Mesorhizobium opportunistum WSM2075: one gene and its partners. The protein of the gene in region 1 interacts with the protein of each later gene in a pairwise test. Links are inferred from orthologs where the notes say so. Each region holds a gene or a part of one and is shown on either strand. Other genes may lie near its edges. The genes, in order: rho, hfq and nusG.

Region 1 (9,840 bases):
TGCCCTAGCGCGACTTCCCCCGCAGGGCAACGATCGCCGCCGCGGTTTCCTCGATCGAGCGGCGGCTGACGTCGATCATCGGCCAGCCATGGCGCGTGCAGATCTGGCGGGCGTAGGCGAGTTCTTCGTTGATGGCGGCGCGGTCGACATAATCGGTCGGCACGTAGGAGCTGCTGTTGCCCAGGATGCGGTTCTGGCGGACATGCGAGATGCGTTCGGCGGTGGCGATCAACCCGACCACCAGGGGGGTCTTGGCCGCGACCAGGCTTTCGGGAACGGGCACGCCGAGCACGATCGGAATGTTGGCGGTCTTGATGCCGCGATTGGCGAGATAGATGCTGGTCGGCGTCTTCGAGGTGCGCGAGATGCCGATCAGCACGACATCGGCATCGTCCATGTTGAGCGGCAACTGGCCGTCATCATGGTCCATGGTGAAGTTGAGCGCATCGATGCGGCGAAAATATTCGGCGTCGAGGACATGCTGGGCGCCGACGCGCCGGCCGGCCGGCGTGCCTAGATAGGACTGGAAGACGGTAAGCACCGGCTCCAGCACGGAGACGCAGGGCAGGCCCATCGCCGCACAGCGCTCATCGATGCCGCGCGCCAGTTTCTGGTCGACGACGGTGTAGAGAATGATGCCGGGCTCCTCCTCGATGTCCTCGAACACTTTCGCCACCTGCTTTTCGGTGCGGATCAGCGGGTAGATATGCTCGATGGCGCGCGCGTCCTTGTATTGCGCCGAAGCCGCCCGCCCGGCGGCGAGCAGCGTTTCGCCGGTCGCGTCGGAAATCAGGTGCAGGTGAAAGAAGCTCTGGGGTTTGTTCACAGGGATCACCTGGGGCTGTGGGCGGATGTGGATAAGGTTGGACAGCGAGCCAGGCTCGTTGGAGGCGACTGTATCAGATGCCAGTTTGTCCACAATTCGATGTGCTGTCAGCTTCGTCGGAGGGCTGGGGACAAGTCCGTGGACGGATTTGCTTGGCCTTGGCCTGTCCACAGGGCCGGGTTTTCCGGCCGGGTCCTAAGGCTTTGGAAGCGATGATGGATTCCCGACTGTCCCCAGAACCCAACAATCCGGCCAAACGAGCGCGCGACAATATGCTTGCTGGCTTTTTGCCTGATGAAGCGGGACAGGTGGCAACCACCAGAACCAACAGACTCTTAGAATCAGAAGAATCTTAGATATAAGAATATTTGATTAGAAAGAGGCTTGGAGAAGCGAGCGCTCGATGCCCCAGAACCGGATCATGCTGGATGTCCTGAAGGGCAAGGCGATTTTTCCTCCACCACTCTGGATGATGCGCCAGGCCGGACGCTATCTGCCGGAGTATCGTGAAACCCGCCGGCGGGCCGGTTCGTTCCTCGACCTCTGCTATGATCCCGACCTTGCGGTCGAAGTGACGCTGCAGCCGATCGAACGCTTCGGCTTCGATGCCTCGATCCTGTTCTCGGACATCCTTGTCGTTCCGCATGCGCTTGGCCGCGACGTGCGCTTCGAGGAGGGAAGAGGACCGCTTTTGACGCCGATCTCGGCAGCGGAAATTTTGGCTCTGGAAAGCGATGTGTTTCACGTGAATCTCGAACCGGTCTACGAGACGGTTCGCCGCTTGCGGGCAAGATTGCCTGACGAGACGACGCTGATCGGCTTCTGCGGCGCGCCGTGGACGGTGGCGACCTACATGATCGCCGGCCATGGCACGCCGGACCAGGCACCGGCGCGGCTGTTTGCTTACCGCGAACCGGCAGCGTTCAAACAGCTGCTGAAGGTGCTGGCCGATCATTCCGCCGCCTATCTGATCCGCCAGATCGAAGCGGGTGCCGACGTGGTGCAGATTTTCGATTCCTGGTCGGGCGTGCTCGACGACGCCTCCTTCGAACAGTTCTGCGTCGAGCCGGTGGCCGAGATCGTCAGGCAGGTAAGAGCCGTTCATCCCGATGTGCCGGTCATCGGTTTTCCCAAGGGCGCCGGCGCCCGCTACCAGAGCTATCGCGAGAAGACCGGTGTGGCGGGGCTGGGGATCGACTGGACGGTGCCCCTGGCGGCAGCAAAGGACTTGCAGCGCTCTGGTGCCGTCCAGGGCAATCTCGATCCCTTGCGGCTGGTGGCCGGCGGCAAGGCATTATCCGATGGCGTCGACGCGATTCTCGGGGCGTTGGGGGATGGACCGCTGATCTTCAATCTCGGCCATGGCATTACGCCGGAGACGCCGGTGGCGCATGTCGAGGCGATGGTGAAACTGGTGAGGAGCGCGGCACGCTGATGGCTCGGCCAAAAGAGATGAACAATTCAGGCAACACGACTAACAGTGGGGGCAGCACCGGCCAGGCGATGATGCGCATGACCGTCGGCATCGCCGCGCTGATCGTGCTGACGGCGCTGTTGTTTTTCGTTGCACCCGACGGTTTCTATCCCTGGGCGAAGGCGATCCATATCCTGGCCGTCATTTCCTGGATGGCCGGCATGCTCTATCTGCCGCGGCTGCTGGTCTATCACGCCGATGCCGAGAAGGGCTCGGTCCAGTCGGAGACCTTCAAGGTGATGGAGCGGCGCCTGCTGCGCGGCATCATCAATCCGGCGATGATCGCGACTTGGATGTTCGGACTATGGCTGGCCTGGAAAGGCTTTGGTTTCCAGGGTGGCTGGCTGCACGCCAAGATCGGTTTCGTGCTGCTGTTGTCCGCCGTCCACGGCTATCTGGCCGGCGCGGTGCGGAAATTCGCCGAGGATGCCAACGAAAAGTCCGCGAAGCACTGGCGGATGATCAACGAGATCCCCACATTGCTGATGATCGCAATCGTGATCCTGGTTGTCGTCAAGCCGTTCTAGGCCTCTATCGGTCGCGTAAAACGCAGCTTGCTCTTTCACCCGACCGACGATAAAAGACGGGTCTTCCTTCCCGTCATGCGCCGCCCTTCACTGTTTTCGGCCGCGCCCGGCATTTGTCGCATCCCGCCGATATATTTTCCCCAAAGCAGATTCAGAGTCCGTCTATGCAAGAAATGAAACTCGCAGAGTTCAAGAACAAGAAACCGCCAGAGCTGATCGCTTATGCCGAATCGCTCGAGGTGGAAAACGCCAGCGTCATGCGCAAGCAGGAGCTGATGTTCGCCATCCTGAAGAAACTGGCCGCCCAGGAGATCGAGATCATCGGCGACGGGGTGGTCGAGGTGCTGCAGGACGGCTTCGGCTTCCTGCGCTCGGCCAATGCCAATTATCTGCCCGGTCCCGACGACATCTACATCTCGCCCTCGCAGATCCGCCGCTTTTCATTGAAGACCGGCGACACCGTCGAGGGGCCGATCCGTAGCCCGAAGGAAGGCGAGCGCTATTTCGCGCTGCTCAAGGTCAACACGATCAATTTCGACGACCCCGAAAAGATCCGCCACAAGATCCACTTCGACAATCTGACGCCGCTCTATCCGACCAAGCGGCTGAAGATGGAGATCGACAATCCGACGAGCAAGGACATCTCGCCGCGCGTGATCGACCTGGTGGCGCCGATCGGCAAGGGACAGCGCGCGCTGATCAACGCGCAACCGCGCACCGGCAAGACGGTGCTAATGCAGAACATCGCCCATTCGATCACCGCCAACCACCCGGAATGCTATCTGATCGTGCTGCTGATCGACGAGCGGCCGGAAGAAGTGACCGACATGCAGCGCTCGGTGAAGGGCGAGGTCATATCCTCGACTTTCGACGAACCGGCGGTGCGCCACGTGCAGGTCGCCGAAATGGTGATCGAGAAGGCCAAGCGCCTGGTCGAACACGGCCGCGACGTCGTCATCCTGCTCGATTCCATCACCCGCCTCGGCCGCGCCTACAACACCGTGGTGCCGTCCTCCGGCAAGGTGCTGACCGGCGGTGTCGACGCCAACGCCCTGCAGCGGCCGAAGCGCTTCTTCGGCGCGGCCCGCAACATCGAGGAAGGCGGCTCGCTGACCATCATCGCCACCGCGCTGATCGACACCGGCAGCCGTATGGACGAAGTCATCTTCGAAGAGTTCAAGGGCACCGGCAACTGCGAAATCCAGCTCGACCGCAAGGTCGCCGACAAGCGCATCTACCCGGCCATGGACATCCTCAAGTCCGGTACCCGCAAGGAGGACCTGCTGGTGCCGCGCGCCGACCTGCAGAAGATCTTCGTGCTGCGTCGCATCCTGGCGCCGATGGGAACCACCGACGCAATCGAGTTCCTCATCGACAAGCTGAAGCAGACCAAGACCAACGCCGACTTCTTCGATTCGATGAACACGTAACGGTCGGTCCGAAAGGTTCGGATTTTTGCATTGAGCCCCATTCCGGGAGACCGGGATGGGGTTTTGCTTTGGCGGGATCAGGTCGCATTCCCGATACCGAATGGCCATATGCGGCAGCACGCAACGCCGTCTTCATGCGACGAGTAGCACTTCGCAGGTGCCGACGACGTGAAAAAGACAATCCCGACCCTGATCGGCTTTTCGGCCATCCTGACCTGGTCCTTCCTGGCGCTGCTGTCGACGGCGGCGGGGCCGATCCCGCCCTTTCAGCTTGCGGCCATGACATTCCTGCTTGGGGCGCTCGCCGGTGCAAGCAGCTGGATCTTCCGGCCGGGGGCTATCCGGTCGCTGCGGCAGCCATGGCCTGTCTGGGCGACAGGGGTTGCGGGACTGTGCATCTACCATTGCGCCTATTTCTTCGCGATCCAGTCGGCGCCGCCCGTCGAGGTCAGCCTGATTGCCTATCTCTGGCCATTGCTGATCGTCGTTTTCGCCGCCTTCCTGCCGGGTGAAAGGCTGCGGGTACACCACATTGTCGGTGTTGTCCTTGGTCTTGCCGGCGCGATCGTGGTGATCACCAAGGGCGGCACTATCGGCCTCGCCAACGGCGTGATGAAGGGCCATGTCATAGCGCTGTTCTGCGCCTTCATCTGGGCCGGCTATTCGGTGCTGTCACGCCGGTTCGGCCAGGTGCCGACCGATGTCGTGGCCGGCTATTGCTTCATCACTGCGGCGGTCGCCTTCGCACTTCACCTGACGCTCGAGACCACCGTCTGGCCGCAGACCGTGACACAATGGAGTGCCATCCTCGTCCTCGGTGCGATCCCGCTGGGCGCCGGCTTCTACGCCTGGGACTATGGCTGCAAGCACGGGGACATCATGATCCTCGGCGCCTTGTCCTACGCCGCGCCGCTGTTTTCGGTGATCGTGCTGCTGCTGGCAGGGTTCGGCGTGTTCCATTGGTCGGTGGCGCTCGCCTGCGTGCTCATCACGATAGGCGCGATGGTTGCCGCCAAGGATTTGCTGTTCAAGTCGCGGCCCGCCGCGGCGCCGGTTGAAACGGCAATTTTGGCTCCGGCGTCGCGGGCTGAGGGCACGTGATCTATCGGCGACGCAGGAGACGCTCGAGCTCTTCCGGATCGGTCACGGCGGGAAGGCAGACCTGACCGGTGCACAGCCAGGCGCCGGGCCTGTTGGTCGGCGGCAGGATTCCACCCGGCAGCAAGGGTCGATTCGCTGCCGTACCGATCGGCACGATGATATCGACGCGCCGCGGGTCGGGGCTTCTATTCGCTACCGGAACGAGCTTTGGATCCTCCGGCGCGTCCACGATGACCAGTTTCAGCGGTTCGATGGCAAGCGCGCAGGCATTGACGATGCCGGCCTGGCCATAGGCCTGGTGCTCGGCGCGGCCGGCGGCATGTTCGGCGATCGTCCAGGCCCGCTCCTGCAGGTCGACATCGCCTGTGACGGAGGCGAGCCGGACCAGTGCCTGGATGATCTGGCTGGCGGCCGATGAAATGGCTTCGTCGACATCGCCCCTGATGCGGATCGGCACGTCTGTGCTGTCCGAAGCGGTCAGATAATAGCCTGTTCCCGAGGCATCGGCATGCCAGAGGTCGAGCTGTTGGACGAACCGGCCGGCATGGTCGATATAGCTCCAATCGCTGGACGCCTCGAACAGCGAGATCGCGGCATTGGTCATGGCGGCATAATCGCTCGACAGAGCCGGGAACAATTTCTGGGCGCCGAGCATCGAATGCGGCAAGCGGTTGTCGCGGCTGGCGGCGCTGATATGTGCGAAGGCTTTTGCTGCGGCATCGATCCAGTCGGGCCGCGCCAGCGAGCGGCCGGCTTCGGCCAGCGCAGCAATCATCAGGCCGTTCCAGTCGGTGAGCGTCTTGGCGTCGAGGCCTGGCCTGACGCGCCCCTCGCGCACGGCAAGAAGCCTGGCCTTGAGCGGGATGAGCTGTTCACGATCGGCAACGCTCTCGGACAGCTGGGCGCTGGTTTGGTGGATGATTGGCTTGCCTTCCCAAGCTGGCGGGCTGGCAAGTGTGAAGTACTTGAAAAACAAGGCAGAATCGTCGCCGAGGGCGGCTTCTATCTCGTCTCTGCTCCAGGTGTAGAACAGCCCTTCCTCGCCATCGCTGTCGGCGTCGAGGCTGGCGGCAAAGGCGCCGCCATCGACGCGCATTTCGCGCAGCAGCCAATCGGCGGTTTCTTCGATTCGTACCCGGAACAAATCATTGCCGCTTGCGGCAAAGGCCCAGTTGCAGAAGCGGATCAACTCCGCATTATCGTAGAGCATCTTCTCGAAATGCGGCACCAGCCATTCCGCGTCGGTCGAGTAGCGGCTGAGCCCGCCGCCGATATGATCGTAGATGCCGCCGCCCAGCATCCGCTCGAGGCTGACGAGCACGTCGTCGCGGTGGGTGGCATTGCCGTCGCGCAGCCAGGACAGCCACAGGGTGAGCATGAATGGCGCGTTGGGGAATTTTGGTGCGCCGCGCAGGCCGCCGAGATCGCGGTCGATCATGCCGTCGATGCGGCCGGCGAGTTCGGACAGCGTGTCGCGATCGAGAAGCGCCCTGGAATGCGTGCCGGAAAGCCGCGCCTCGACATGGGTGGTGAGGCCGTCGGCGCTCTGGTGCAGGCTCGCCCGCTTCTCGCGCCAGGCTTTGTCGACGACCTCCATCACCTGGATGAAACCCGGTCGGCCATAGCGCGCCTCGCGCGGAAAATAGGTGCCGCCCCAGAACGGCTTGCCGTCCGGCGTCAGGAACATGGTCAGCGGCCACCCACCCTGCTCGCCCATGGAGGACAAGGCCGCCATGTAGATCTGGTCGATGTCGGGACGCTCCTCGCGGTCGACCTTGATATTGACGAACAGACGGTTCATGACGGCGGCGACGTCGTCATTCTCGAAGCTTTCATGGGCCATGACGTGGCACCAGTGACAGGCGGCATAGCCGACGGAGAGGAGGATCGGCCTGCCCAGGGCCTTTGCCTCCTCGAGAGAAGCCGGCGACCAGGCCCGCCAATGGACGGGATTGCCGCTATGCTGCTGCAGATAGGGGCTGGCTTCGTCGGCAAGCAGGTTTTTCGCGGGCAATGTCACGGCAGGCAACTCGGGCAAACTCGGTTCAACGTGTGGCGGAAGCTAGGGCGGTTCAACAAAGCGGGCAAATGTTTTCAGGCGATTCCATCATTGCACTGTCGAGCGGCCGGCTGCCGGCTGGGGTCGCGGTGCTGCGCATTTCCGGCCCGCAGACTCGATTCGTAGTCGAAACGATTGCCGGCGGGATGGTTAAGGCGCGCGCGGCGACCCTGCGCGCGTTCAAAGCGCCGGATGGAACGGTGCTGGACAACGGCCTGGTCGTCTTCTTCCCCGGTCCGGCCAGTTTCACCGGAGAGGACGTCGCGGAATTCCATGTCCACGGCGGGCGCGCTGTTGTCGCTGGAATGCTGCAGACGATCGCCGGTTTTGACGGCGTCAGGCACGCAGAACCCGGTGAATTCACGCGCCGCGCCTTCCTGAACGGCAAGGTTGACCTGGTCGAGACCGAAGCACTCGCCGATCTGGTCAATGCCGAGACCGAGGCGCAGCGCCGCTTCGCCATCCGCAATACCGAGGGCGCCCAGAGCGAACTCTATCTCGGCTGGCGTCGGCGACTGATCCATGCGCGGGCGATGATCGAGGCGGAGATCGACTTTGCCGACGAGGATGATGTGCCCGGTTCCGTTTCGGATGCGGTTTGGTCTGATGTGCATGTAATGGTCGACGAGATCGATCGGCACATTGCCGGATTCCATGCCGCCGAGATCATTCGCGATGGGTTCGAGGTCGTCATTCTCGGTGCGCCCAATGCCGGCAAGTCGAGCCTGTTCAACGCCTTGGCGCGGAGAGATGCCGCTATTGTAACGGATGAGCCGGGCACGACGCGGGATCTGCTGGAAGTGGCGCTGGATCTCGGAGGGCTGCGCGTCCGGCTGACGGATACGGCCGGGTTGCGGGACACGCCAGGGAAGGTCGAGGCGATCGGCATTGAAAGGGCGAGGGCGAAGGCCGACCGCGCCGATCTCCTGCTGGTGTTGGAAGACGTAGCAGACCCCGGGGATATCGGGCCGTTGTCGGCGGCGATCCCGGCATTGCGCGTCGGAACCAAGCTCGATTTGTTGGACGCGCAAGCGTCCGCGGAAGCGGCCAGACGGTATGATCTCGTTATTTCCGTCGTGAACGGGGCCGGGGTGGATGCGTTGCTGGCGGAGATCGGCCGGCGCGCGGCGGATGCGGCAGGCGACGTTGGCGATGTCCTGCCGTCGCGGCTGCGCCATGTCGAATTGCTCGACGAAGCAAAGCGGCATCTGGTTCGCGCCATCGACAGTGGCGTTGCCGGCCAGGAGCTGCGTGCCGAGGAGCTGCGGTTGGCCGCCGATCGGCTGGGCCGGATTGTCGGCGCCATCGACGTCGAGGATATGCTCGACGTTATCTTCTCGCAATTCTGCATCGGAAAATGACTCACGTGAAACACGCACGCGCCTGAAAGGGACGGTTGGTGATTCACGTGAAACATCGCCAGCCGTGGTGACTCAGCGAAAACACGGCGCCACGCCCTACCTCGTGGGGAGGTCGGACCGCAGGTCCGGGTGGGGGTCAGCGCCGCACCCCCCACCCCGCTGCTTCGCAGCGACCCTCCCCACAAGGGGGAGGGTATAGACGCATTGCCCTGTTTCACGTGAAACTAGCCGCGAAGTTTTCTTGACAGCTTGATCTTGCGGGGACATGTGTCCCTGCATTCTATTCGAGTCCAGGATTTGGAAATGACCGATCACTATGAGGTGGTTGTGGTGGGCGGCGGCCATGCGGGTTGCGAGGCGGCCAGTGCTGCCGCGCGCGCCGGCGCCCGCACGGCGCTGGTGACGCTGCGCTTCGACACGATCGGCGTGATGTCTTGCAACCCAGCGATCGGCGGGCTCGGCAAGGGCCATCTCGTCCGCGAGATCGACGCCATGGACGGGCTGATGGGCCGGGTTGCGGATGCTGCCGGCATCCAATTCCGCCTGCTCAACCGCCGCAAGGGCCCGGCGGTGCGCGGACCGCGCACCCAGGCTGACAGGAAGCTCTATCGCCTTGCCATGCAGGAAGCGATTCGGCAGCAGAACGATCTCGACGTGATCGAGGCCGAAGTGCTCGACTTTGAGATCGAAGAGGGACGGATCGCCGCTGTGCTCCTCGCCAATGGAAGGCGACTTGCCTGCGGCGCCGTGGTGCTGACCACCGGTACTTTTCTGCGCGGGCTTATTCATATCGGCGAGAAGAAGATTGTCGCCGGCCGCATGAACGAGCAGGCGAGCCTTGGCCTGTCGGCAACGATGAGCCGTGCGGGCTTCGCGCTCGGCCGCCTGAAGACCGGCACGCCGCCGCGGCTGGATGGGCGGACCATCGATTGGGCGTCGCTGGAAAGCCAGGCGGCGGATGACGATCCCGTGCCGTTCTCGCTGATGACCGATCGCATCGAGACGCCTCAGATCGATTGCGGCATCACCCGCACGACCACGGCCACGCATGAGTTGATCCGT
Region 2 (9,788 bases), 3.7 Mb from region 1 along the record:
CATGGTGGCGGCGATGAAGAAGGTGCGCGCGATGCTGGTGCCGGTGAAGACCAGGAACACGGAGGCCAGCGACAGGCCCATCACCGCGCAGAAGGCCCAGAACATCATCTGCGCGCTTGCCGCCGACATGGTCTGCATCTTGAACGAAAACAGCATCACGAAGGCCAGCGGCGCCAGCATCACCACCCATTTCAGCGGGCTGGAGAAGATCGGCACGTAGAGCGCCGGCGTCGACGACACCATGAAGGCGACGAGGCCAGTGACCACGAGGCCAAGGCCCATATAGTTGTAGACGCGCAGCATATGCTGGCGCAGGCCCTCGTCGAAGGCGGCTCCGGTTTGGGCGCCGGTACCGACGCGATATCCCAGATTGGGCGTATTCATTTGAGTTCTCCTTTGTGGATCGGTCAGTAAAGCGTTCTGGCGAGCATCTCGGCGGCACGGTCGAGGTCGTGGACGTCGCTTTTCGCGACCACCGCGTAAGCGACCTCGCCGATCTGGAAATAGGCCGAGGCAATGTCGCCCGAGGGCGCGACGGTCGGCTTGACGACATCGAAGGTTCCCGGCCGGATGGCGAACAGCGACACCAGTCCCATATCGCCGGTATCGACAGCCATCTCGACACTTGGACCGAAGCGCGACGGATAGATCTGCACGTCGCGCACTTTCCAGTCCTTGGGCAGCGACGGCATGACAATGGCGGTCGCGGCGCGGATCTCGCCGGCGTCGTAATTGGGCGCCTCGGGCTGCGAGGGCATGGTTTCGCGCACCAGCGTCGTCCTGTGCGCCCGCACCGCCTCTTCGACATAGGCCGGCGGCTGCGGCGAAGCGACGACCTTGGTCACCGACATCGGGCCGACAATGCCGTTTGCCAGCCAGCCGGCGGCGACGAAGGCAGCCACCGCCGCCGCACGCTGCAGCACGCCGAAGATGCGCCCTCGGGCAAGCCCCCTCTCCAGCCGCCGCGCGGCGTCAGCGGTCGCCGGCCGCGCCATGCCCTTGGAGCCGGCAAGCGCCACGCGCAGCTCGTCGCGGGTCCGCAGATCAGACATCACGCGCGCCGCCGCTTCCGGACGGGCCGACAGAAAAGCCTCGACCTCGATGCGGCGCGTGACGTCGATCTGGTCGTCGACATAAGCGTCGAGATCGATGTCGGTGACGGGGTCGACTGCAGCGGTCGTCATGACTCGCCTCCCACGATCCTGAGATGATTTTTGCCGCGCGCCGGGGCTGCGTCTTCCATCTGACGAAGTGCTGCCCGGGCCCTGCCGATACGCGACATCAGCGTTCCCAGCGGCACACCGATGGCATCGGCCGCCTGTTGATAGGAAAGGCCCTCGATGGCGACCAGATGCAGCGCCGAACGCTGCTCTTCCGGCAAACTGAAAAAAGCGTCGCGCACTTGCGCCAGGCGCACCGAATGCTCCTGCGGCGCCGGCGTGCTGCCGTCGGCCAGATATCCTGCCTGTTCGATGCGCGCGGCTTCCGAGCGACGCGAGCGCATGCGGTCGATGAACGTGTTGTGGACGATCGACAGCAGCCAGGCGCGCAAATTGCCGCCGGAGCGGAACGTGCCGCGCCGCTCATAGGCGCGCACCAGCGCGTCATGCACCAGATCCTCGGCGTCCGCGCCGTCGCGCGTCAGCGAACGGGCGTAGCGCCGCAGCGAGCCGAGCTGTCCTATGATGTCAAAGCGTGGCATCGACCGTTTCATGCCCTGTTTACGGAGCATGTGGGGATTTTAATCCGGTCCCTGCCAATTTTTTCGCTGGGTCCGCCTGGGGTATCGTTCTCGGCGGCCCTCGCCTCACCGGCAAAACCGGGCAACCGTCCTGTTTGTCCGATGCCGATCTCGCGGCGCAACAAGTGGCATCGCCAAATGTCGCTTTTGCCTTTGTTTTAACCGAAACCGCTGGTGAAGCGGGCTCGATTTCAGTATCACTCCGCCGCGCCAACGGAACCATAATGATGTTCGAAGACCTGCAGCCCGCTCCCGCCGACAAGATCCTTGCCCTGATCGGCCTCTATCGCGCCGATCCGCGCCCCAACAAGGTCGACCTCGGCGTTGGCGTCTACAAGGATCGCGACGGCAAGACGCCGGTGATGCGTGCTGTGCGTGAGGCGGAAAAGCGCCTCCTGAACAGCCAGGATACCAAGACCTATCTCGGCCTTGCCGGCGATACCGGCTTCAACACGGTGATGGCCAAGCTCGCCTTCGGCCCCGGCGCGGACATGACGCGCATCCGCGCGGCGCAGGCGCCGGGCGGCTCAGGTGCGCTGCGGCTGGTGGCGGAATTGCTCAAGCGGACGCGTTCGGATGCAACGGTCTGGCTGTCGGATCCGACCTGGCCAAACCATATGCCGGTGATGCGCGCCGCCGGCCTGCAGATCCGTGAATACCCCTATTTCGATGCCGGGACAGGCACTGTGCGCTTCGACGACATGCTGGCGGCGCTGCGGACGGCCAAAAGCGGCGACGTGGTGCTGCTGCATGGCTGCTGCCACAATCCGACCGGCGCCAATCTGGACGCGGCCCAGTGGGAGGCCGTCACCGGCCTGGTCGTCGAGCGCGGCCTGCTGCCGTTCGTCGACATCGCCTATCAGGGCTTTGGCGATGGCCTCGAGGCCGACGCGCTGGGCTTGCGGCTGCTGGCCGCTAAGGTTCCGGAAATGGTCGTCGCGTCGAGTTGCTCGAAGAACTTTGCCGTTTACCGCGACCGCGTCGGCGCGGCGATGATCCTGGCCAAGGACGGCGCCCAGGCCGATGTGGCGATGAGCCAGATGCTGTCGGCAGCGCGCGCCATGTATTCGATGCCGCCGGACCACGGAGCCGCGGCGGTGCGCATCGTGCTGGAGGACGCCGATTTGCGCGCCGACTGGGAAGCCGAGCTCGAAGAGATGCGCCTGCGCATGCTGAGGCTGCGTGTCCAGTTCGCCGAGGCGCTGCGCCGGCAGTCCAACTCCGACCGCTTCGACTTCGTCGCCAGCCATCGCGGCATGTTCTCGCGGCTTGGCCTCACGGAAGCGCAGGTCGAGCGGCTGCGTGCCGAGCATGGCATCTACATGGTCGGCGACAGCCGCATCAATGTCGCCGGGCTGCCCGAGGACAGCATGGACGACCTCGCCAAGGCGATCGTTTCCGTGCTCGACTGAAGCGGCTCAGCTGTGGACAAGGCGCCCTCGCCGACTGACGGCGTTGGCCGCGCGACCGGCGGCGGGTTAGCATCCGCTAGAATGGTTCTGCGTTTCACGAAAACACAGAACCGTTCTAGCTCTCCGTTTTGACGCAATTCCGGACGGAAAACCGTTTCACACTTTTCCTGGAATAGCTCTAGATGACGCCATCGAAAGACATTTCACGCCTGATCGAGATCATGGCGGCGCTGCGCGCGCCGAAGACCGGCTGTCCGTGGGACATCGAGCAGGATTTCGCGACCATCGCCCCCTATACGATCGAGGAAGCCTATGAGGTGGCGGATGCCATCGCGCGGGGCGACCTCGACGATCTGCGCGACGAGCTCGGCGATCTCCTGCTGCAGGTCGTCTACCACGCACAGATGGCCGAGGAGACCGGCGCGTTCGCCTTTCCGGATGTGGTCCAGGCGATCACAACCAAGATGATCCGCCGCCATCCGCATGTCTTCGGCGACGAGAGGGCCCGCAGCGCCGGCATGGCAAAGGGCATGTGGGAGAAGATCAAGGCGCAGGAGAAGGCTGAGAAACGAGACGCCCGCCTGGCGCGCGGCCTCGACCCGGAAGACAATGGCAGAGGGTTCCTGGACAGCGTTCCGGTCGCCCTGCCCGCGCTGACGCGGGCGCTGAAGCTTCAGGAGAAGGCTGCCCGTGTCGGCTTCGACTGGAGCGAGGCAGCGCCCATCCTCGACAAGATCGAGGAAGAGATCGGCGAGCTGCGCGAGGCGCTGGCCAAGGGCGATACGGCGTCGATCAAGGACGAGTTCGGCGACATGCTGTTCGCGGTCGTCAATCTCGGCCGTCACCTCAAGCTCGATTCGGAAGCCGCGCTCAGCGGCACCAACGAAAAATTCCGGTCGCGCTTCCACTATGTCGAGCAGGCCCTGGAGAAATCCGGCAGCACGCTGGAGAAGGCGACCCTGCCCGAGATGGAAGCGCTCTGGCAGGAAGCAAAAAGCGTGAAATGAGCCTATAGAGGTAATTCCAGACGGAAAACCGTTCTACACTTTTCCTGGAATTACTGGGGGCTAGCCGTTGTTTTTGCGGCGCAATCGGCTTTCGATCTCTTCGCGGGCGCTGTGCGTGGCCTTGAGCGAGATGGTGGCGCTGCCGTCTTCATTGTCGGTTCGCGAGACGATATCGCCATTGCGGTAGAGCCAGTCGACAAGACCGAACTGCGCCGGCTCGATCGTCACCGTCAGGTCCTCCAGCTCGCCTGCCATCCGGGTCTCGATGATCGCCTTCAGCGCATCGATACCCTCGCCGGTCACGGCCGATACGGCGATCGGCGGGCCCTTGCTGCCGGCAGCGCCGCCCTTTGCCATATCGGGCGCCAGCAGCCGGCTCCTGTTGCCTTCGTCGAGCTGGTCGATCTTGTTCCAGACCTCGATGACGCGCTTTGCGTCACCGGCATCGACACCGAGGTCGGCCAGGATGCGCTCGACGTCCTCGGCCTGCGCCGCCGTGTCGGGGTCCGAAATATCGCGCAGATGGATGACGAGATCGGCCTCGACCACCTCTTCCAGCGTGGCGCGGAAAGCCGCGATCAGATGCGTCGGCAGGTCCGAAATAAAGCCGACCGTGTCCGAGAGGATGATCGGAGTGCCATGCGGCAGGCGCACGCGGCGAAGCGTCGGGTCGAGCGTGGCGAACAGCATGTCCTGCGCCAGCACGTCCGCGCCGGTCAGCCTGTTGAACAGCGTCGACTTGCCGGCATTGGTGTAGCCGACGATCGCCACCACCGGGAACGGCACCTTCTTGCGCTTGGCGCGGTGCAGGTCGCGCGTGCGGCGCACGGTCTCCAGCTCGTGCTTGAGCTTGATGATCTTTTCCTGCAACTGCCGCCGGTCGGATTCGATCTGGGTTTCGCCGGGACCGCCGAGGAAGCCGGCGCCGCCGCGCTGGCGCTCAAGGTGGGTCCAGCTGCGAACGAGGCGACCCTTCTGGTAGTTGAGATGGGCAAGTTCGACCTGCAGCGTGCCTTCCTTGGTGCGGGCACGCTCGCCGAAGATTTCGAGGATCAGCCCGGTGCGATCCAGCACCTTGGCGTTCAGCTCTTTCTCGAGGTTGCGCTGCTGCACCGGCGTCAGTGGGTGGTCGACGATGACCAGCTCCGCGTGGCGCTCCTTGACGATTTCGGCGAACTCCTCGACCTTGCCACTGCCGAGCAAGGTCGCCGGCCGCGGGTCGTTGACGGTCACGACCGCCGTATGGACCGGATCGAGGTTGATGGCGCGGGCGAGGCCGACCGCCTCGTCATGGCGCGCATCGGCCGAACGCGTCAGCCGCGGACGATTGGTCTCGTCGTCGCCGCGAGGCTGGCGGGTAAGCACCGGCACAATGACGACGGCCCGGGTCGGACCGTCGGCTTCCGTCCCGGGATGATGGGTTGGTTTTCCGCGAACGGTGGCGTCCGCGTCCTTCTCACGTGCCAATCAGGCGCCCTGGCTTTCCTCGCCATCGAACATTTGAACCGGCTGGCTCGGCATGATCGTGGAAATGGCGTGTTTGTAGACGAGCTGGGAGTGACCGTCACGGCGCAGCAACACACAAAAATTGTCGAACGAAGTGACCACGCCGGTCAGCTTCACGCCGTTGATGAGGAAGATGGTGAGCGGGTTCTTGCTCTTGCGAACTGAATTCAGGAACAGGTCCTGAAGGTTTTGCGATCGTTCCGCCATTGTTCTTGTCTTTCGCCGATCCCCTTCGGTTTGCAGCCAATGCGCCAAATTAGCCGGCACATGTCAAGCACGCAAACACCGTCTTGCCGTCAGTAACGACAAGCAGAACGAGATATATTGATGTTCATTCCACCTGAGCGGTTATCAGGCTGGACTTTTTTCCGCAACGTCAAAAAAGGCCTGCCGCAACGAAAGTGTTATTGAGCCGGGGTGGCCGTTGGCGATCGGATCGCCGTCAATGGCCACGACAGGCATGGCAATCGTCGTCGCGGAGCTGATGAACGCCTCGCGTGCCGCCTTGGCCTCGGCGATGGAAAAGCCGCGCTCCTCAATCTTCAAACCGAGCTTTGCCGCCACTTCGAACATGGTGGTGCGGGTGATGCCGCGCAGGATGCCGTGGTCGGCCGGCCTGGTGACCAGGACGCCGTCCCTGGTGACGATCCAGGCGTTCGACGAGCCGCCTTCCTTGACGTTGCCGTCGGCATCCACGAACCAGGCTTCCTGCGCACCGGCCTCCTTGGCCTTCTGCTTGGCCAGCACGTTGGGCAACAGCCCGACGCTCTTGATGTCGACGCGGTCCCAGCGATTCTCCGGCACGGTGATGACGGCGATACCGCTGTCGGCCCGTTTTGCGCCGGCGGCCGGGTCCGCCTTCCTGGCGGTCACCACCAAAGCCGGCTTGGTGTCCGCCGAAGGAAAGACAAAATCGCGGCTGGCGACGCCGCGCGTCACCTGGACATAGACCAAGCCGTTGACGACATGATTGCGGTTGACCACCTCGCGCAGGATCAGCGGCAGCACGTTGCGCGTGACCGGCCAGGCGATCGACAGCTCGGTCAGCGAGCGGTTGAGCCGGGCAAGGTGGCGCGGCATGTCGACGATGAAGCCGCGCGCCACCTCGCAGACCTCGTAGACACCGTCGGCGAATTGATAGCCACGGTCCTCGATATGCACGGAAGCGTCCGCGTGGGCGACATAGCGCCCGTTGACATAGGCAATGCGCGGCATTGGGGACCCCTGGGATAACTCTCGGGCTTCTGGAAACCGTTTGGAAATTCTACTCCGGCGGCGATCTGACGGCGTTTTCTGCGCTACCGTTGCTCACGGACCAAATGTCCGCTGCGCTACGGTTCTCGAAACCGCCACCATGTGACTCGCCAGAGCGAATTTCGAAACGGTTTCTTATGCGATTCCGGCGTCGCCGTAACCGGCAAATGCTTGGCCCAGGCGCGACTGAATGGACGTCGTTCGTCAGACGCCCAGCGATTTCAGCTTGCGGTGCAAGGCGGAGCGCTCCATGCCGATGAATTCGGCGGTCTTCGAGATGTTGCCGCCAAAGCGGTTGATCTGCGCGATCAGATAGTCCTTCTCGAACTGTTCGCGAGCCTCGCGCAGCGGCAACGCCATGATGTGTTGGTCGGACTGATTCGGCGTGCGCGGCATGACATCGCCGATCTCGGCGGGCAAAAGGTCAGCGGTGATCGGCGCATCGATATTGTCGCCGCGCGCCAGGATCATCAAACGCTCGACATTGTTGCGCAGCTGCCGGACGTTGCCCGGCCAGTTGTGCGCCTGCAGCACGGCCAGCGCGTCGTCGCCGATGCGGCGCGGCTTGATGCCGGCCTGGCGTGCGATCTGCTTCATGAAATTGTCGACCAGATAGGGAATATCCTCGCGCCTCTCGGCCAGCCCCGGCACCATGACCGGAACCACCGCCAGGCGATGATAGAGATCCTCGCGGAAGCGGCCATCGGCGATCATCGCCTCGAGGTTCTGCGAGGTCGAGGAAATGATGCGCACATCGACCTTGACCCGCTTGGTGCCCCCTACCCGCTCGAACTGCTGCTCGACCAGCACGCGCAGGATCTTGTTCTGCGTCTCGCGCGGCATGTCGGCCACTTCGTCGATGTAGAGGATGCCGCGATGGGCCTCCTCGAGCGCGCCGACCTTGCGTTCGACACCGTTCGATTCGGTGCCGAACAGCTCGATCTCCATGCGTTCGGGCGTGATGTTGGCGGCGCTCAGCGTCACGAACGGTGCGCCCTTGCGCGCCGACAGCGTGTGGATGGCGCGCGCGGCCAGTTCCTTGCCCGAGCCCGAGGGGCCGATGATCATGACGCGGCTGTTGGTCGGCGCGACGCGCTCTATGGTCTGGCGCAGCTGGCTCATCGCCGATGACATGCCGATCAGGTCGAAGGTTTCGCCGCTGCGCAGCTTGAGGTCCGAAACCTCGCGCCGCAATTTCGAGGTCTCGAGCGCACGCTCGGCAATGAGGATCAGCCTGTCGGCCTTGAACGGCTTCTCGATGAAGTCATACGCGCCGCGGCGGATGGCGGAGACCGCCGTTTCGATGTTGCCGTGGCCGGAGATCATCACCACTGGCAGGGTGGGATGCATGGTCTTGATTTCGTCGAGCAGCGCCAGCCCGTCCAGACGCGAGCCCTGCAGCCAGATGTCGAGGAAAATCAGCCTCGGCGCGCGATCAGCTATGGCAGCCAGCGCGCTGTCGGCATCGAATGCCGTACGGGTTTCGTGACCTTCGTCGCTCAGGATGCCTGCGACGAGCTCGCGGATGTCTTCCTCGTCATCGACGATGAGAATATCAGACGCCATTACCGACCTTTTCAGTTTCTCTTTCGTGTTCCGTCCTGGCTTCACCACGCGATGGCGCGGCCGCGGCGGGCGGCAGGATGATGCTGATCATCGCGCCACGCCCGCCATGGAAGTCCGCAGGCGCATCATGGAGTTCCAGCTTGCCGCCATGGTCCTCCACGATCTTCTTGACGATAGCGAGACCAAGCCCGGTGCCCTTCTCGCGTGTGGTCATATAGGGCTCGAGCAGTCGTTGGCGATTCTCGCGCGGCAGGCCTTTGCCATTGTCGATGACGTCGATTCTGATCGCGCCATTCTGACGCCCGGCTTGAATCCGGATTATGCCGTGCGAACCGTCCGTTTGTTCCGATCCGTCGATCGCCTCGGCGGCATTCTTGATCACATTGCCGAAAGCCTGCGCCATCAGCCGGCTGTCGAAAGTGCCCTTGAGCGGCTCATTGCCGAAGATCCGCTCGAAGGTGATGTCGGCGCGGCTGACTTCGACCAGGAACGAGGCCTCGCGCAGCGATTCGCGCAAATCAATGGCCTTCATCTCGGGTTTGGGCATGCGCGCGAAAGCCGAGAATTCGTCGACCATGCGGCCGATGTCCTCGACCTGCCGGATGATGGTGTCGGTGCACTGGTCGAAAACCTCGCGGTCCTCGGTGATGACCTTGCCGTAGCGGCGCTTGATGCGCTCGGCGGAAAGCTGGATGGGCGTCAGCGGGTTCTTGATCTCGTGGGCGATGCGCCGCGCCACGTCGGCCCAGGCGGAAGAACGCTGCGCCTGCACGAGGTCGGTGATGTCGTCGACCGTCACGACGTAGGACTTCTCCTCCGAGCCGTCGTCGCCAGCCTCGACGGTGATCTGCACGTTGAAGGTGCGCTCGGTGCCGGCGCGGAAGAATGTCACCTGTTCGCGATAGACCGGCTTGCCCGACTGGCGGCCGATCTCGAAGACGCGGCCGACATGCGGCAGAATGGCGGAGAGGTTTTGTCCCAGTGCGGCGCTGGCGGAGATGGCCAGCATCGATTCGGCCGAACGGTTGACGATGGTGACGATGCCGAAGGGATCGACGCCGATGACCCCGGCGGTGACGCCGGCCAGCACCGCTTCCGAAAAGCGCCTCCGCTCGTCGATCAGGTCCTTTGCCGACAGGATCTCGTTGCGCTGCGATTTCAATTCCAGCAGCATCTTGTTGAAGGTGTCGCCAAGTGAGGCGACATCGCCATCCGAGGGCCTGACGGCAACCGCGACGTCGAGATTGCCGGTCGCCACCTCGTCGGCGGCACCGATGAGCTGGCGGATGGGGCGCACCAGAC
Region 3 (9,659 bases), 3.8 Mb from region 1 along the record:
CTTGGCGCCAGCCGGCTTTGCCTTGGTCACCGCGTCGGCGAAGGCGCGGATGTTCTCTTCCAGCGCCTTGACGTCGAACGAGACCTTGCCGACGCCGGCATGAACGATGCCGGCCTTCTCGACGCGGAACTCGACCGCGCCGCCCTTCGATGCCTTGACGGCGGCGGCGACGTCGGTGGTGACGGTGCCGACCTTCGGGTTCGGCATCATGCCGCGCGGGCCGAGCACCTTGCCGAGACGGCCGACGAGCGGCATCATGTCCGGCGTGGCGATGCAGCGATCGAAATCGATCGTGCCCTTCTGGACGATGTCGACCAGATCCTCGGCTCCGACGATGTCGGCGCCGGCGGCCTTAGCTTCCTCGGCCTTGTCGCCACGGGCAAACACGGCGACGCGAACCGAGCGGCCGGTACCGTTCGGCAGGTTGACCACGCCGCGGACCATCTGGTCGGCATGGCGCGGGTCGACGCCGAGGTTCATGGCGACTTCGATGGTCTCGTCGAACTTGACCGTGGAACGGTCCTTGAGCAGCTTCAGCGCATCACCCAGGGCGTAAGCCTTGTTGGGATCGATGCCTTCGCGGGTCTTCGATACACGCTTTGCAATCTTTGCCATGATCTCAGCCCACCACTTCCAGACCCATCGAGCGGGCGGAGCCCTCGACCATGCGCATGGCCGCTTCGACGTCGTTTGCGTTCAGATCCTTCATCTTGGCAGTCGCGATTTCGCGAACCTTGTCGCGCGAAACGGTGCCAGCCTTGACCTTGCCCGGCTCCTTCGAGCCCGACTTCAGGTTCGCTGCCTTCTTCAGGAAATAGCTCACCGGCGGCGTCTTCATGACGAAGGTGAATGACTTATCCTGATAGTAGGTGATGACGACCGGAACCGGCGATCCCTTTTCCATTTCCTGGGTCTGCGCGTTGAACGCCTTGCAGAACTCCATGATGTTGATGCCGCGCTGACCAAGCGCCGGGCCGATCGGGGGCGACGGCGTAGCCGAACCCGCGGAGACCTGGAGCTTGAGCTGGCCTGCAATTTTCTTAGCCATCTCTTTTCCTGCCTTTGTCTATGCCGGCATCCACTATCTGGGAAACCCGGCGGTTGCAGTCTGGTGGTGCGGTTCGCGCGGCCGGCTAAAGCCGCATTCGCCTCCCACCGTTCTCGAGGCCGCGCGCTTGTGCGCCGCCTCCCCCGATCGCCGACCGGCGTCGCCGGTCCAACATCGGGGATTTCGGATCAGCCCTTTTCGACCTGTCCGAATTCCAGATCGACAGGCACGGCGCGCCCGAAGATCGAAACTTCCACCTTGAGCCGAGCCCGCTCCTCGTCCACTTCCTGGACGAAACCGTTGAACGACGCGAACGGACCATCCGAAACGCGGATCGCCTCGCCGATCTCGAAGGTGACCGACGGCTTCGGCCGTTCGACGCCTTCCTGGACCTGGTTCAGGATGCGCTGCGCCTCGGCCTCGGTGATCGGCACCGGCTTGGAGTCGCCGAGAAAGCCGGTGACCTTCGGCGTGTTCTTGACCAGCGAGAACACCGCATCGGTCAAATTGGCCTTCAGGAGCACATAGCCCGGAAAGAACTTGCGCTCGGCATCGACCTTGCGGCCACGGCGAACTTCGACGACCTTCTCGGTCGGCACCACGATCTGCTCGATATCGGCGGACAGGCCCTTCTGCTTGGCCTTGTTCTCGATGTCCTCGGCGACCTTCTTTTCAAAGTTCGAATAAGCGTGGACGATGTACCAGCGCGCAGTCATTTTTAGACTTCTCCGTAATCGCCGGACTTAACGTCCAATGCCCAGAATCTGTTCGACCGCAAAGCCCATGAGCTGATCGGCGGTGAAGAAAAAGACCATCGCAATCACAGCGAAGGCCAGAACCATCACCGTCGAGATCATGGTCTCGCGACGCGACGGCCAAGTCACCTTGGCTGTCTCCGAGCGGACCTGCTGGAGAAAGACGAAAGGATTTGTGGTTTTCGAAGCCATATGCCGCCTGTCTTCAAGACCCGTTGGCCGGGCCCCCTGGATGATCCCGCTGACCGGGACTTGCCGCCTGAGCCCAGAGTCGCGCCGAATCAGCGCAACCATTTCGCCCATGCAAATCAGACGCGTAAAGCCGGCTTCCCAGCTCCACGCGTCGCGTGTCTGTTCTGTCTACATAAAACCGATTCTTGATCCACGCAAGTGGCAAGTGTCCGCTTTATGACCAAACACCGCCTCGGAACCATCCAGTCGTTCCGTCCCGGCTATGGCTGCCTTATGCCCCAATCAGGCTAATATGGCAAGCGGGTCGCCGATTTTCAAAGGCCGACCCGCAAAATATCGATGCGCGCAGGGCATTCGTGTGACGGAAACTGGCCCTTTTCAGCCGAACTACGGCCGACGGCGGGAATGGAGGCGCGGCCGCGGTTGGCAAGGCGCCACCTTATGCTCACATGCGCACAAGCAGGATAAGCGAGAATTTCGCGGATGCCATTCAATGCGGAAGGGACAGCACCGATATGGCCCGATAAGATGGTGTTCTTCACATAAGCTGGCTTCGACGGATGGCGAGGTTATTGGCGATGGCTCCGCCGAACTTGCTCGACGACGGCTCGCTCAAGATCACATTGCCTATCCCAACGGCGGCGAAGCCATTCTGAAAGCCAAATGAGTATTTCATCAGCAGCCCTGCTAGGCCTTTCGAGGGTGTCCCAATGCTATATTTCGCCTACGGATCGAACATGGACCCGCTGCAGATCGCAAAGCGCTGCCCTGGCCACCAGGTCGTGGGCATCGGCATGTTGCCGAGCCATCGGCTCTGTTTTCCGCGGCTGTCAAAGAATCGCGGGTGCGGAGTATCGTCCATAGAGCCGGTTCACGACGGGGTGGTATGGGGCGTTGTCTACCGGTTGACGCCCGATGACGTGGTCCGTCTCGATCGGGAGGAGGGATACGAAGCCAGCCGACCCGCGGGCGAGAACCGCTATAACCGGATGACGATAGTGGTGACCATGGGTGGCGAGCCCACCGAAATGCAGACCTATGTCGCTGAGCGGCAGGAAAATCCCCCTCCCCCAAATGCCGAGTATTTAGCACTGATGCGCGATGGCGGCCGGCACCATGGGTTGCCCGCCCCCTATCTCGCCATGCTCGACGCGCTGGGTGAGTATGTCGGGATCGTATCCGGTTGATCTGCCAACCGTAAAAAGGCGCTCATGATATCGCCCAAATTGTCGTCACGGCGGCAATCAAGCGGCTGCCCGGCGCTCTTGACGCGCAGCTTCCCACACTTCGCGGGCGGCGTCGGCATTCAAGGCCGCAATCCCCAAACCCACCAGCAAATCTGGCCACGCCGATCGCCATACGAAAGCCGTCATCAGCCCGGCAGCAATAATGGCAATGTTGGCGAATGCGTCATTGCGTGCCGACAGGAATGCCGCCCGCGTCAGGCTGCCGCCGTGGTGCCGGTAGGCGGCGAGCATGTAGGCACAGGAGAGATTGACCGCGAGTGCACCCAGACCTGTCAGCGACAGGGCGAAGGCTTGAGGCGGCACCGGCGCGTTGAATTTTTCCCACGCCGTCCAGAGGGTCGCCACGCCCGGCACAAGCAGGATAAGCGCCAGCGCCATGCCGACCCGCGAGCGGGCGCGCATCGACCAGCCCAGCGCGAGCAGAATGAGAAGGTTGACCGAGGCATCTTCCAGAAAGTCGATGCTGTCGGCGAACAACGACACCGATCCGATGGCGAGCGCCACGGCGAACTCGATGCCAAAATAGCTCAGGTTCAGAAGTGCGACGAGCAGGACAATACGGCGGAGCGCGCTATGGGCTTCCATATCCAAACCTTCTCACGATTTAGCATGTCCGGCCACCAGCGGTTCGCCGATTTTCCAAGGCCAGCAGCAAATATCGTTCGGATGGCCATTTTGGAAAATGGCACGGGCAGCAGGGCTCGAACCTACGACCTGCGGTTTTGGAGACCGCCGCTCTACCAACTGAGCTATGCCCGTATCGTGTGCGCCTCGGCGCAGCAGCAGGGGCTTCCTAAAAGCTTCCGCGCTGTCTGTAAAGAGCGGTTTGCAGGCAAACGCGCCTTCATCCCCTTTGCCAGAAATCGGGATAGCTGACGACCAGCCCGTCATCGTCGATCTCGAGTTCCCGCTTGAAGTCGCTGGCGCGCGATTCATAGAGGTACCGCTTGCCCTCTTCGAGACATGAGTAGCGCTGCGGGTTCCTCACCACCGTGAGCGCGGGGAAATCGACGAAAGCGGTGGTGATCTCGGCACTTTGCCCGGTGGAAAGCCGCAAGCGCCGGATCGGCAGCGTGTTGGTGAACGGCGTCACGGTGAGGTCCGGGTCGAAGACACCGTCGAGCTCCGGCACGGGCATGCCGTCCCGGGCCCAGTGGCCATCGCCGTCAGAGGCAAGAACCAGCGTCCGTTCGCTACCGATCATGTCGACCGTGACGCTCCTGGCGCGCCAGTTCGCGTCGCAGCTTATGCGATAGCGGACGGCGAAAGGCGTTTGGCCGGAGCAAATGACGACGGAATCGGCCAACACCTCGCCGGCCCGCTCGCGCAGCACAAGATGTTCGAGGCCGGGGCCTTCCCACTCGCGCCAGCGCACGATCTTGAATGCCTCGGCAGTCATTGCTCCAGCAGCTCTCGGCAGGCTTTGCCGGTCATGATTTGGCATCAGGCGGCGTGTAGGGTCCGCCAGGCACACCCCAGCCCCAGGTCGGCATCGGTTCGGTTTCCGGGTCGCAGGTCTCGCCGAGATTGGAATTCATCTTGGCCAGCCGCGATCCCCACTCCACATAGCCCATGAAGGCTGAACGGAATTCGGGATCGTCGGGCAGGCCGACGGCATCGGCGGCGTCTGCCAGGAGGTTGATCCAGCGGCGGCGCTGTTCCTCAGTCAGATGCTTGCCCAGGTGATGCATGACCATTTCGCGGTGCCCGCCATGCTGTTCGCTATAGGTTTTCGGCCCGCCGAAAACCTCGCCGATGAAAGCGGCGACATGGGCGGGATGGTCGGGCGACATGGTCTTGAACACCGGCCCGACGATCGGATCCTGCGCCACCTTGTCATAGAAGGTCTGCGTCAGCCGGTTCAGCGCCTCGCTGCCGCCGGCCCATTCGTAGAGTGTCGGGACGTTCTTGCGCATCAGAGTTCACCTGTCCTGGCTGCCCGAGAACAATAGCGGAAAGCCCTCGCTCTGCTCAACCTGCCCCGATGGCCAGCCAGCCTGCGCGACTACAGTTTCGCCGGCGTCTCGGCTTCGGCATTGGCTGACGGCGTAACCCTGCAATTGTCCGGTTTCGCTGCCGCCCTGCATATGGTGGCACCTGTCAGTTCGTCGGCGGACTGACGCCCGGTCGCCAGCCCGAGCCTCAGCGCCGTGTCTCGATCGAGCTGCGTTTGGCCCGATGAGCGCTGCATGGCCTCGAACAGGCCAGGCCCGATCGCCATCTCCTCAAGATACGCCTTGACCTTCTCCTCCTGTCCGAGCGCCTGCACGCTGAGGCGCGCATCCGGCCCAATCAGGCGCCTGATGCCGCCGGCGACCACGATCGGACAGACCGAGGCGCATTCACCTTCCGTATCGATGGTCAGCCCGGTGTGGGCGCCATCCCTGGCCAGGCAGTCCAGGGAGGGACCGCAGTCGACGAAATCCGTGCGGGCGACGACGACATCGAGCTTATGCTCCCGGATCGTCCTGCCGACGGCGAGAGCGCCGTCGACATCGCCGCCTCGCGAGCTGATCACGATCGGCAGCCGCCGCCCACCGGCGGCATCGAGCGCCTGGCGCAGCCTTTCCGGCGTCTGTGCGGTGATCGACCCTTCGGCGGAGATCCATTCCGGGCAGTCGGGATTGCACAGCGGATTGCTGCCGCGCACAAGCACGAAGCGCATATCCGCTTCCTTCGGCGGCATGCCTTCAGCCGGCTGAGGCACGGCAGGCCTGGCCCCGGCGGTCGGGGCGCCGGCGGTGTCCTTGCCTGCCGGTACCTGCCGGCAGTTCGCCTGCGGCTGCTCCAGCCTGCAGACGGTCCCCCCGGTCATGACATCGACGCTGTCCAGGCTGGTGACGAGTTTCATGCGCAGCATGGCATCGAGGGCAATCTGCCGGATGTCGCTGGCCTGCGTCTGCTTCATCGTCTCGAGCACGTCCTGGTCGACGCCCATTTCCTTCAGATAGGCGGCAAGGCGTTTCTCGACCCCCTTGCTCATTTCGTAGGTCTTGTAGCTGCCGGCGTTCTTTCGGCTGACGATCCTGGTGCTGATGATCTTCTTCTTGCCGTTCACGATCCGGTAGGTGGTCCGGTAGACCAGCCTCGTCCGCTGGAAGGTGGTTGTGATCTGGTGGACACCGAGATAGGCGAAATCGCCGACCACGCGGCGGACACCGCCGGAAAACATCAGCGGACAGGCCGAATTGCACATGGCGCCGCTGTCATAGGCCATGCCGAAATAGCCGGCTGCCTTACCGTCCTTGTTCTTGCCGTCCTTGTCCGTGCAGTTCTTCATCCGCGGCTCGCAGCCGGTGAAGACGGTCGTGCCGACGGCGGCATCGAGCTTGTTCTTGCGGATCAGCCGGCCAAGCGTCAGCGCCGCGTCGACATTGCCGCCGGGGGAATTGACGACGACCGGCAGTTGCCGGCCGGCGAGCGTCTTGAGTGCGCGCTTGAACAAGGCCGGCGTGCCAGCCTCGATGGTGCCTTCCGCCGATATCCATTCCGGACAGTTGGGCTCGCAGCCCGGCGCACTGCTGCGCACGACGGCGAACCGCATCGGCGGGATATCCGGCTGCTCCTCCTCGGCCTGAGCCGCACAGACAGGCAGCGCCACGGCAAGCAACAGCACGAGGCGGGCCAGCGCCCGCAACCACCATGCCTGTCCATCGAAACGACGCCCTGGAACCACTCTTGGCCAAGCTCCCTCGGTGCAACCTATACTAGTTGCGGCGATGGCGCTTGCAACAGCTTTCAGCGGCCGGCAAATGCGCCTCTCACGCGGCCATGATGGAAACAAAAAGGGCGGCCCGAAGACCGCCCTTTTCTTATCTGACCGGCAGTAGCCGGATCGATTATTCCTTGATGGTGACGACGATGCCGGCACCGACGGTGCGGCCGCCTTCACGGATGGCGAAGCGCAGCTTCTCTTCCATGGCGATCGGCACGATCAGCTCGACATCGACCGTGATGTTGTCGCCGGGCATCACCATCTCGGTGCCTTCCGGCAGCGACACGATGCCGGTCACGTCCGTGGTGCGGAAGTAGAACTGCGGACGGTAGTTGGTGAAGAACGGCGTGTGACGGCCACCTTCGTCCTTGGTCAGGATGTAGGCTTCGGCCACGAACTTCTTGTGCGGCTTCACCGTGCCCGGCTTGGCCAGAACCTGGCCGCGCTCGACACCTTCACGGTCAACGCCGCGCAACAGCGCGCCGATGTTGTCGCCGGCCTGGCCCTGGTCGAGCAGCTTGCGGAACATCTCCACGCCCGTGCAGGTCGTCTTGGTCGTCGGACGGATGCCGATGATCTCCAGCTCCTCGCCGACCTTGACCACGCCGCGCTCGACGCGGCCGGTCACCACCGTGCCACGGCCCGAGATCGAGAACACGTCCTCGATCGGCATCAGGAACGGCTTGTCGAGCGGACGAACCGGGGTCGGGATGTAGGCGTCGACCTGAGCCATCAGCTCGCGGATCGCGTCCTCGCCGATGGTCTTGTTCGAATCCTCAAGCGCGGCCAAAGCCGAACCCTTGACGATCGGAATGTCGTCGCCGGGGAACTCGTTCTTCGACAAAAGCTCGCGAACCTCGAGCTCGACCAGTTCGAGCAGCTCGGCGTCGTCGACCTGGTCGACCTTGTTCAGGAACACCACGATCGACGGCACGCCGACCTGACGGGCCAAGAGGATGTGCTCGCGGGTCTGCGGCATCGGGCCGTCGGCGGCCGACACCACCAGGATCGCGCCGTCCATCTGCGCGGCACCGGTGATCATGTTCTTCACATAGTCGGCGTGGCCGGGGCAGTCGACGTGGGCGTAGTGGCGGTTGGCCGTCTCGTATTCGACGTGCGCCGTCGAGATCGTGATGCCGCGCGCCTTCTCTTCGGGCGCCGCATCGATCTGGTCGTAGCGCTTGTATTCGCCAAAATACTTCGTGATCGCCGCCGTCAGCGACGTCTTGCCATGATCGACGTGACCGATCGTGCCGATGTTCACATGAGGCTTAGTGCGCTCGAATTTACCTTTTGCCATAGTCTCTTTCCTTGGACGGCCTTGACCTTCAGTTCAGTCGAATGCGGGGCGATTAGCGACAAAGGCCAAAAAACACAAGCGTCTTTTGGCCGGGTGCCGTCTCACTCAGTCCGAACCTGGGATCCGATTGCGGGGATGTGGCGCTGATATAGGTAGGCCCTGGACGGAATGAAATGGGTGAAAGCCGGGTCGATCGGGCCGCCCCGGCGGCCTCATGCCCGCCAATCCGTGTCCGCTTCACGGCCCGTCGATGGCCCATTGCGGTCGTCATCGAGCTCTGATCTCCTGACCCGATGCATTTCCTTCCGACGACCGTTCGCGGCCCACTGTTCATGATCATCTCGACCGGGTCGTATCTCGTCAACGATACGATGATGAAACTCGCGACCGCCGGGCTGCCGTCCTACGAGGTGCTGTTCCTGCGCGGTGTCGCGGCGGCGCTCTGGGGGTTTCCGCTGCTGTTCGCGCTTGGCTACGGCAAACAGATCCCGCTGATCTTCGACAGACGCGTGCTGGGCAGGAACCTGCTCGAGATGGCGGCGATCCTCTGTTATGTCGTGGCGCTCGCCAACATGCAGATCGCGGATTCCACCGCGCTCGGACAGATAACGCCGCTCCTGATGCTGGTCGGCTCGTCGATCCTGTTTGGCGAGCGCATCGGCGGCCTGCGCATGGCGCTGATCGGGCTCGGCTTCATCGGCGCGCTGATGGTGGCGCAGCCGACGATGCAAGGCATTTCGGTCTACGCTCTGCTGGCGCTCGGCAATGCGGCGCTGGCGGCGGCGCGCGACCTTGCCGGCAGGCGGGTCTCGGCCGAGGTGCCGGGGATGATCGTGGCGATCTCCGCCGTCGTGGTGGTGCTGATCGGCGCCGGCGCCGCGCATCTGGTTTCCGAGCGCTGGGTGATGCCGGAGGCACGTCACCTGCTGCTGATGGCCGGCGCCGGGTTTTTCCTGATCTTCGGCCATTTCTTCATCTTCATGGCCTACCGCGTCGGGCCGACCAGCGCGGTGGCGCCGTTCTATTATTGCTTCACCGTCTGGGCCGTCATTTCGGGACTGCTGGTGTTCGGACAATTCCCCAATGTGCTGGCCGTCTGCGGCATCCTGCTGGTGGTGGGCAGCGGGCTGACCATCGTGTCACTGGACCAACGCAAGCGCCGGCTGGCCGTGGTCGCGTAGCCATTGCTCGCACTACGACGCCAGGACGCCGGTCACCGGCCCCGAAACAAGCTGGTGACCGGCAAGCAAAAAAGGCGCGTGCGTTCCGGCTAAAGCGTCCTGCGTCCGCTGAACTGATGGTAGGCCCACAGCACGACCACGGCGCCAACCACGGCGACGATCAGGCTGGAGATGTTGAGACCGGTGACACCCACGCCAAAGATCTGGCTGCAGATCACGCC

The links.
Region 2: the proteins of rho (region 1) and hfq interact in binary tests that used the Escherichia coli proteins (3 or more experiments, as listed by UniProt). The link is inferred for Mesorhizobium opportunistum WSM2075 from one-to-one orthologs.
Region 3: the proteins of rho (region 1) and nusG interact in binary tests that used the Escherichia coli proteins (3 or more experiments, as listed by UniProt). The link is inferred for Mesorhizobium opportunistum WSM2075 from one-to-one orthologs.

What each region holds. Positions count from the first base shown.
Region 1 is NC_015675.1:948,243-958,082, forward strand. What follows is about bases 2,139-5,124. They hold rho (transcription termination factor Rho), read left to right. Parts: upstream 2,139-2,991; coding sequence 2,992-4,257; downstream 4,258-5,124. Other genes in these bases: hemE (uroporphyrinogen decarboxylase), read left to right, coding at 2,139-2,261; hemJ (protoporphyrinogen oxidase HemJ), read left to right, coding at 2,261-2,827; yddG (aromatic amino acid exporter YddG), read left to right, coding at 4,426-5,124. Outside these bases: MESOP_RS04445 (pyruvate, water dikinase regulatory protein), read right to left, coding at 5-919; more of hemE, read left to right, coding at 1,230-2,138; more of yddG, read left to right, coding at 5,125-5,358; MESOP_RS04470 (thioredoxin domain-containing protein), read right to left, coding at 5,360-7,378; tRNA uridine-5-carboxymethylaminomethyl(34) synthesis GTPase MnmE, read left to right, coding at 7,447-8,778; tRNA uridine-5-carboxymethylaminomethyl(34) synthesis enzyme MnmG, read left to right, coding at 9,082-9,840. UniProt on the Escherichia coli protein: Facilitates transcription termination by a mechanism that involves Rho binding to the nascent RNA, activation of Rho's RNA-dependent ATPase activity, and release of the mRNA from the DNA template.
Region 2 is NC_015675.1:4,655,054-4,664,841, forward strand. What follows is about bases 4,251-7,184. They hold hfq (RNA chaperone Hfq), read right to left. Parts: upstream 5,874-7,184; coding sequence 5,628-5,873; downstream 4,251-5,627. Other genes in these bases: hflX (GTPase HflX), read right to left, coding at 4,251-5,627; MESOP_RS22410 (D-amino-acid transaminase), read right to left, coding at 6,018-6,881; ntrX (nitrogen assimilation response regulator NtrX), read right to left, coding at 7,125-7,184. Outside these bases: MESOP_RS22375 (Bax inhibitor-1/YccA family protein), read right to left, coding at 1-384; MESOP_RS22380 (anti-sigma factor family protein), read right to left, coding at 408-1,184; MESOP_RS22385 (sigma-70 family RNA polymerase sigma factor), read right to left, coding at 1,181-1,714; MESOP_RS22390 (amino acid aminotransferase), read left to right, coding at 1,969-3,153; mazG (nucleoside triphosphate pyrophosphohydrolase), read left to right, coding at 3,336-4,160; more of hflX, read right to left, coding at 4,221-4,250; more of ntrX, read right to left, coding at 7,185-8,486; MESOP_RS22420 (sensor histidine kinase NtrY-like), read right to left, coding at 8,476-9,788. UniProt on the Escherichia coli protein: RNA chaperone that binds small regulatory RNA (sRNAs) and mRNAs to facilitate mRNA translational regulation in response to envelope stress, environmental stress and changes in metabolite concentrations.
Region 3 is NC_015675.1:4,762,569-4,772,227, forward strand. Bases 1-2,805 are described here. They hold nusG (transcription termination/antitermination protein NusG), read right to left. Parts: upstream 1,765-2,805; coding sequence 1,237-1,764; downstream 1-1,236. Other genes in these bases: rplA (50S ribosomal protein L1), read right to left, coding at 1-615; rplK (50S ribosomal protein L11), read right to left, coding at 620-1,048; secE (preprotein translocase subunit SecE), read right to left, coding at 1,792-1,995; MESOP_RS22940 (gamma-glutamylcyclotransferase family protein), read left to right, coding at 2,706-2,805. In the rest of the region: more of MESOP_RS22940, read left to right, coding at 2,806-3,182; MESOP_RS22945 (cation efflux transmembrane domain-containing protein), read right to left, coding at 3,240-3,827; MESOP_RS22955 (putative glycolipid-binding domain-containing protein), read right to left, coding at 4,087-4,641; MESOP_RS22960 (group II truncated hemoglobin), read right to left, coding at 4,673-5,158; MESOP_RS22965 (COG3904 family protein), read right to left, coding at 5,248-6,918; tuf (elongation factor Tu), read right to left, coding at 7,082-8,257; MESOP_RS22975 (DMT family transporter), read left to right, coding at 8,551-9,438; MESOP_RS22980 (GlsB/YeaQ/YmgE family stress response membrane protein), read right to left, coding at 9,528-9,659. UniProt on the Escherichia coli protein: Part of the processive rRNA transcription and antitermination complex (rrnTAC). The complex forms an RNA-chaperone ring around the RNA exit tunnel of RNA polymerase (RNAP).